DNA from 2 places in the Faecalibacterium sp. i25-0019-C1 genome. Region 1 is predicted to be linked to the other one. Evidence: predicted binding sites of a transcription regulator. Region 1 holds the regulator's gene; the other holds the start of a gene.
What was found. Region 1 encodes Rex, which represses fermentation and respiration genes when NADH is low (regulators of the CRP and FNR family bind a similar motif). Its sites were predicted from a motif close to ATTGTTAANNNNTTAACAAT; they were not measured.
Positions count from the first base shown of each region.

Region 1 (3,414 bases):
TGCGCCATGGCCGCACCCTTTGCGTGCACGCCGCCAAACGCAGCGCACAGCCATTGCCACACCTCTGCCGGGGTCAGATCAAAAATGTACAGGCTGACACACAGTGCCAGCACGATCATGATAAGGGTTGCCGCAGGCCGTCCGCACAGCAGCAGCAGGCTGCCGCCCAGCAGTGCGCCCAGCGCACCGCCGCCGATCCATGCATTCACGCCGTTTGCGTAGCAGGCAGCCGTCATCTGAAATGCCGACATGCCCTGCGGCTGGATATCGGAAAAAACGATCACCGTGCCGCAGGCAAACACCAGCCCCAGAACCAGCTTGAAGATCTTGGGCAGAAGGTCTTCGCCCCGGGTATACTGCACAGCAAGGCAGCACACTGCCGCGCCCAGCACAAAGCTGCCGCAGCCAAAAAGTCCGAACAGCACATCGTGCAGGGCCTTCCATGCCGAATCTCCCTCCACAAAGGCCAGCACCACCAGCAAAAGGCCTGCAAACAGGGTGCCAAGCCCCGCCGGAAGCCGCTGTTCTGCGCGTTTTTTGCGCGATGCTGCGCGCCGTGTTGTCGTTTTACGTTTTTTTGTTGCCATGTTTCTTTGTTCCCCGCGTTTGTAGTAGACACACTATTTGATTTTATTATTGTACCACGCAGGGAAGAAATTGGCAAACCTATTGTTGTACAAAATCGGCCTTCATTTGCGTTCAATCTCTTTATACAACCACGCCAGCGCATCCGAAAGCCCGCCCAGCTCGTCGATGAGCTTTTCCTTCACGGCCCGGCGTCCATCCAGCACGGTGCCCATGTCCATCACCAGCTCGCCGGTGTGGAGCATCAGGTCGGTGTAGCGTTTTTCAGTCATGCCGCTGTGGGCCGCTACGAAGCCGGTGATGCGCTGCTGCATCTGCTCAAAGCTGCGCATGGTCTGCGGCACCCCCAGAATGACGCCGGAATGCCGCACCGGGTGCACGGTCATGGTGGCTGTGGGCACGATGAAGCTGCGCCGGGCGCTGACGGCCAGCGGGATACCGATGGAGTGCCCGCCGCCCAGCACAAGCGTTGCACTGGGTTTGGACACGCTGGCGATCAGCTCCGCCAGCGCAAGGCCCGCTTCCACATCACCGCCTACCGTGTTCAGCAGCACCAGCAGGCCTTCGATGCGAGGATCCTCCTGCGCGGCCACCAGCTGCGGGATGACATGCTCATACTTCGTGGTCTTCTGGCCTTGCGGCGCTTCCGAATGGCCTTCGATCTGGCCGATGACGGTCAGGCAGTGGATCACATGCTCCCCGCGGGCCAGCGTGACCGTGCCCAGATCCTCGATCTCTTCTTTTTCCAGCCGACGCGCATCGGTCTGCTGCGTTTCATCGTTCATATGCTTTCCTCCTGCGTTTTTTGTCAGCATTCCCCAGCCTGTGCCGGGCTATGCAGACCCGCTGCAGCAAAAAAGCGGTAACATTTCATAAAATTTTTTTGAGAATGATTTGACATTCTCCATCGGTGCAGTATACTTTAAATAATTGACTGTAATATCTGCAATATGAACCCGTAAACGGATCGGGGTTTCTCTGTGCCGCATCTGTAAAGCAGGCAGCTGCGGCAAGTACTGCAATAGAGCGAAAGGAGAAAGTATTCTATGAACACTCCTGCAAGGGCTTCGCTTCCCGTTATCAAGCGTCTTCCCAAATATTACCGCTATCTGTGCTCTCTGCAGGCGGACGGCATCAACAGCATTTCCTCCCGCGAGCTGGCTGCTCAGATGGGCACCACCGCTTCGCAGGTACGGCAGGACTTCAACTGCATCGGCGATGTGAATGGCCGGCAGGGCATCGGCTACTCGGTGGAAAACCTGCTCTCCATTCTGGAAGGCCTGCTGTTCGGCAACGGCGACCGCCTGCCCACCATCCTGATCGGCTGCGGCCGTCTGGGCAAGGCAGTGAGCCGCTTTATCACCACCGACACCAACGGCTACCGCCTGATCGCCGCCTTTGATGTGGCACAGAGCGAGGTGGGCAAGGAGATCAGCGGCATCCAGATCCGCCATATCGACGAGCTGGAGTCTTTCTGTGCCGAGCATCACCCCAAGGTCGCAGTGCTCTGTGTGCCCCGCGACGGTGCGGAACAGGTCAGCGGCCGTCTGGTGGATCTGGGCATCGAGGGCTTCTGGAACTTCTCCCACTATGACCTCTCTGTGCCGTATCCCGATGTGGTGGTGGAGAACGTCCATCTGGGCGACAGCCTGATGAGCCTTGGCTACCGCCTGCGCAATCAGGACTGAACGTACCTATTGTAAGTAATAAGAGAACCCTCTCAGTCAAAGCCTGAGATGCCGCTGAACCCTCTCAGTCTCGCATACGCTCGACAGCTCCCCCGAAAGGGGAGCTTTATGAGTGGGGACGGGAAAGTTTCTGCTTCTCCGGCGAAGGACAGCCTGCCCGGAAGATGCAGAAAAGCTCCCCCATCGGGGGAGCTGGCAAAGCCGTCAGGCTTTGGCTGAGAGGGTTCTTTCTGTAAGGAGAGTTTTTCAAATGGCAAAACTGTATTTCCGTTACGGCGCGATGAACAGCGGCAAGAGCACCGCCCTGATGCAGGTAGCCCACAACTACGAAGAACAGGGGATGCGGGTGCTGATCCTCAAGCCACAGGTGGACACCAAGGGCGGCGGTGAGCTGGTGAGCCGTCTGGGCGTGCGCCGCAAGGCTGATCTGCTGATCCCGCCGGAGACGGACGTGTTCGAGGCCGTGCGCACGGCCAACGCTGACGGTGCGCCGCTGGCCTGCGTGCTGTGCGACGAGAGCCAGTTTTTCACTGCGCAGCAGGCAGAACAGCTGTTCATGGTAACGGTGGACCTGAACATTCCGGTGATCTGCTACGGCCTGCGGGCAGATTTTTCGCTTAAGGGCTTTCCCGGCTCTACCCGCCTGCTGGAGCTGGCCCACACCATCGAGGAGATGAAGACTATCTGCACCTGCGGCCGCAAGGCCATCTGCAACTGCCGCAGAGTGAACGGCAGATTCGTCTTTGAGGGCGAGCAGGTGGCCATCGATCTGGAAAACGATGTGCAGTACGTGAGCATGTGCCCCCAGTGCTATTTCAAGGCAAAGCGCGCGTTCTACGCCGAAAAAGCTGCTTCGCGGGTTGAATAAACTTGTATACAAGGCTGCTGTGTTCAACGACACGGCAGCCTTTCTTTTTTATTCCCGGCCCACAGGCGCAGTCCACACAACAGCGCAAAATATGTCGCTGTCGGTGCTTCTTCACCCCCCCAAAGGGCGAAAAAGCACCGATTTCCATGCCCGAAGACCGGTGCCGGATGCCCGCCGCAAACAATTGATATATCAGAGTGCACATTTTTTGCGCTATTGATATATCAGTTCAAAGACTCCCATCCGGGCTTTTTAAGCTGTTGTTCGTCCACA
Region 1 covers NZ_AP031428.1:2,459,310-2,462,723, forward strand. The annotation lists gene ACGHUK_RS12115 (DNA translocase FtsK) at 1-587, opposite strand, end outside; gene ACGHUK_RS12120 (ClpP family protease) at 690-1,370, opposite strand; gene ACGHUK_RS12125 (redox-sensing transcriptional repressor Rex) at 1,632-2,273, shown strand; gene ACGHUK_RS12130 (thymidine kinase) at 2,524-3,141, shown strand.

Region 2 (3,414 bases), 1.4 Mb from region 1:
GTCACGATGCCGTCCTTGGTGAAAGCGGGCTTCAGCTTTGCCAGCACTTCAGGAGCGCTCAGACGGGGGCCTTCATCAGTATCGAACACGGTGTCGCCCTTCTTGCCCTTGATCACAACGGGAACGATCTCGTCCTTGAAAGCGCCGTCCTTGATGGCCTTGTCAGCCTTCAGCTGGCTGTTGTATGAGAACTCGTCCAGCATCTCACGGGTGATGGGGCTGTAGCCGTACTTCTTCTGATAGGTCTCGTTGGTGCAGACGTTCTCAGCGGTCATGCCCATGTGCTTGTTGAAGCCGCAGGCATCCCACAGAGCATCGTTGACCATGGTATCCACGATCTCGCTCTTGCCCATAGGAGCGCCCATGCGGTAGCCGTAACGAGCCTTCTGCAGTGCGAAGGGAGCCATGTCCATGTTCTCCATGCCGCCTGCGACCACGATATCAGCATCGCCAGCCTCGATCATCTGAGCAGCCATATTGACGCAGTTCAGACCGGAGCCGCACACCACGTTGACAGTGACAGCCGGGGTCTCGATGGGCAGGCCAGCCTTCAGAGCAGCCTGACGAGCGACGTTCTGGCCCAGACCGGCCTGAATGACGCAGCCCATGTAGACATGATCGACCTGCTCGGGAGCGACGTTTGCACGGTTCAGAGCTTCCTTGATGACGATGGAGCCCAGCTCAACTGCGGGAACGTTTGCCAGAGTGCCGCCGAACTTGCCAATAGCGGTACGGCATGCAGATGCGATAACGATCTTTTTCATGTGAATAGCCTCCTGAATTGTGTATGTGTTACTTTTCGTAAGCCATTTTTATCAAAACGCCCGTAAGCGCTTTTACAAATTAGGTCTCGGGGTCTTTTTTCTGCCGGATCAGCGCATACTTTTCGTTGACCGCCTTTTCCACATTGGGTGTGACGAACTTACCGATGTCGCTGCCGTAGTAAGCTGCCTCTTTTACAATGGTGGAAGAAAGGTAGCTCCACTTGATGCTCGTTGCCAGAAACATGGTCTCGATGCCGGGCATCAGTGCGTGATTGGTCTGCGCAAGCTGGATCTCGTTTTCAAAATCCGTCACCGCCCGCAGGCCCCGCACCATCACCGAAGCGTGCCGTTTCTTGGCGAACTCCACGGTCAGGCCGTCGAAGCTCTCCACCGAAACATTCTGGATGCCCTTGCAGCATTCCTTTAAAAGCTCCACGCGTTCCTCCACGGTGAACAGCGGATTCTTTGCGTTGTTGTTGAGCACCGCCACGATCAGATGATCGTTGATCTTTGCTGCGCGCTTGATGATATCGAGATGCCCTTTTGTGACCGGATCGAACGAACCGGGATAAACTGCTGTTGCCATCGTCTGGTGTCCTCCTTGAGCGCTGTGAAAAGCGCGTTTTGGTTCTGCCATGATAGCACTTTCCAGTCTTGGGTGCAAGATTTTTGTGCAAGCTGTACGTTTTATCGTTAAAATTTAAACAATCAATGTCGTGCTGCATCGCAGCTGCTTGCTACGCTATAAGTAAACCATATCGTCAAAATTTTATCAAGTCCTTTTGCAAAGATTTTGGTTTTTCAGCACCAAACAATCGTCCAAAAACTCCGCGAATTTTGTCCATATTGCCAGTCGGTCAAAATTTTCTCGATAAACTATTGATTCTACACATTGTTAATGTTATAACTAAGTTGTGCAGATCTGCTGCCCTGTCCGACAGCTGCCTTCTGCTGGTTATCAGGATATCATCCGCCTGTGTCAGAGCTGTGTTCAAATTGCCAACAGGTGGTAAACATCCTGCAAAGATTTGTCCGTGCAGGAAGAGTAAATGATAAATTTACAATTCCTTTATGTTATTATAGGAGAGGATGGTTTATAATGGATTTTACGGAACTGTATGCTCAGAAGAAAATGACCGCCGCTCAGGCTGCCGCACTGGTCAAAAGCGGTGACTGGGTGGATTACGGCTGGGCTGTGAACACCCCTGTGGCGGTGGATGCCGAGATCGCAAAGCGTCTGCCTGAGCTGGAAGGTGTCAACTTCCGCGGCGGCATCCTGATGTGGGTGCCCGCGATCTTCCAGATCGACGATCCCGCTGCACACATGACATGGAACAGCTGGCATATGGGCGGCATTGAGCGCAAGGCCATTGCACAGGGCTTCTCCTTCTACTCCCCCATCCGTTATTCCGAGCTGCCCCGCTACTACCGCGAAAGCCCGGATCCGCTGGATGTGGCGGTGTTCCAGGTGACCCCCATGGACGAGCACGGCTACTTCAACTTCGGCCCCAGTGCATCTCATCTGGGTGCTGTGTGCGAAAAAGCCAAGAAGATCATCGTTGAGGTCAACAAGAACATGCCCCGCTGCCTTGGCGGCATGGAGAACTGCATCCACATTTCTCAGGTCACCGGCATCGTGGAAGGCGAGAACCCGCCCATCGGCCAGATGGCCGCTCCCGGTGCTGCTACCGAAGTGGATCTGAAGGTTGCCAACCTGATCGTTCCGCAGATCCCCAACGGTGCCTGCCTGCAGCTGGGCATCGGCGGTATGCCCAATGCCATCGGCAGCCTGATCGCACAGAGCGATTTGAAGGATCTGGGCGTGCACACCGAAATGTATGTGGATGCCTTTGTGGATATCGCCAAGGCCGGCAAGATCACCGGTGCATGCAAGCAGCTGGACAAGGGCCGTCAGGTCTACGCCTTCGGTGCCGGCACCCAGAAAATGTACGATTACCTGAACGATAACCCGGAGTGCATGTCTGCACCCGTGGACTACACCAACGATATCCGCAGCATCTCCGCACTGGATAACTTTATTTCCATCAACAACGCTGTGGACATCGACCTGTTCGGTCAGGTGAACGCCGAGACTGCAGGCCTCAAGCAAATCTCCGGTGCCGGCGGTCAGCTGGACTTCGTTCTGGGCGCATACCTTTCCAAGGGTGGCAAGAGCTTTATCTGCCTGTCCTCTACCTTCTTTAATAAGAAGACCGGCCAGCTGGAGAGCCGCATCCGTCCCACTCTGGAAAACGGCAGCATCGTCACCGATACCCGTGCCAACATCCACTACCTGTGCACCGAGTACGGCTGCGTGAACCTGAAGGGCCTGACCACCTGGGAAAAGGCCGAAGCTCTGATCAGCGTAGCACATCCCGACTTCCGTGAAGACCTGATCAAGGAAGCCGAAAAAATGCACATCTGGCGCAGGAGCAACAAAATCTGATAAGTGCCGCGGGGATTCCTGCTGTCCGCGGCTGAAATGGAGTCTATCATGATGGACAAAAAGCCGCACATCAAGCCCTATCTCTACGGGATGTTGGCAGGATTTGGAGCGATCTCCCTGAGCATCATCTTCTTTTTCCTGATCTACCGCTTCGATGGTTTTGGTGATGCCATCTCCACGCTGACCGGCATTCTGATGCCATTC
Region 2 covers NZ_AP031428.1:1,071,915-1,075,328, reverse strand. The annotation lists gene ACGHUK_RS05310 (acetyl-CoA C-acetyltransferase) at 1-764, opposite strand, end outside; gene coaD (pantetheine-phosphate adenylyltransferase) at 844-1,350, opposite strand; gene ACGHUK_RS05300 (butyryl-CoA:acetate CoA-transferase) at 1,864-3,210, shown strand; gene ACGHUK_RS05295 (AI-2E family transporter) at 3,259-3,414, shown strand, end outside.
Region 2: ACGHUK_RS05300 (butyryl-CoA:acetate CoA-transferase) is a predicted target of Rex. The motif match lies at 1,656-1,675, and genes of this name have one in related genera.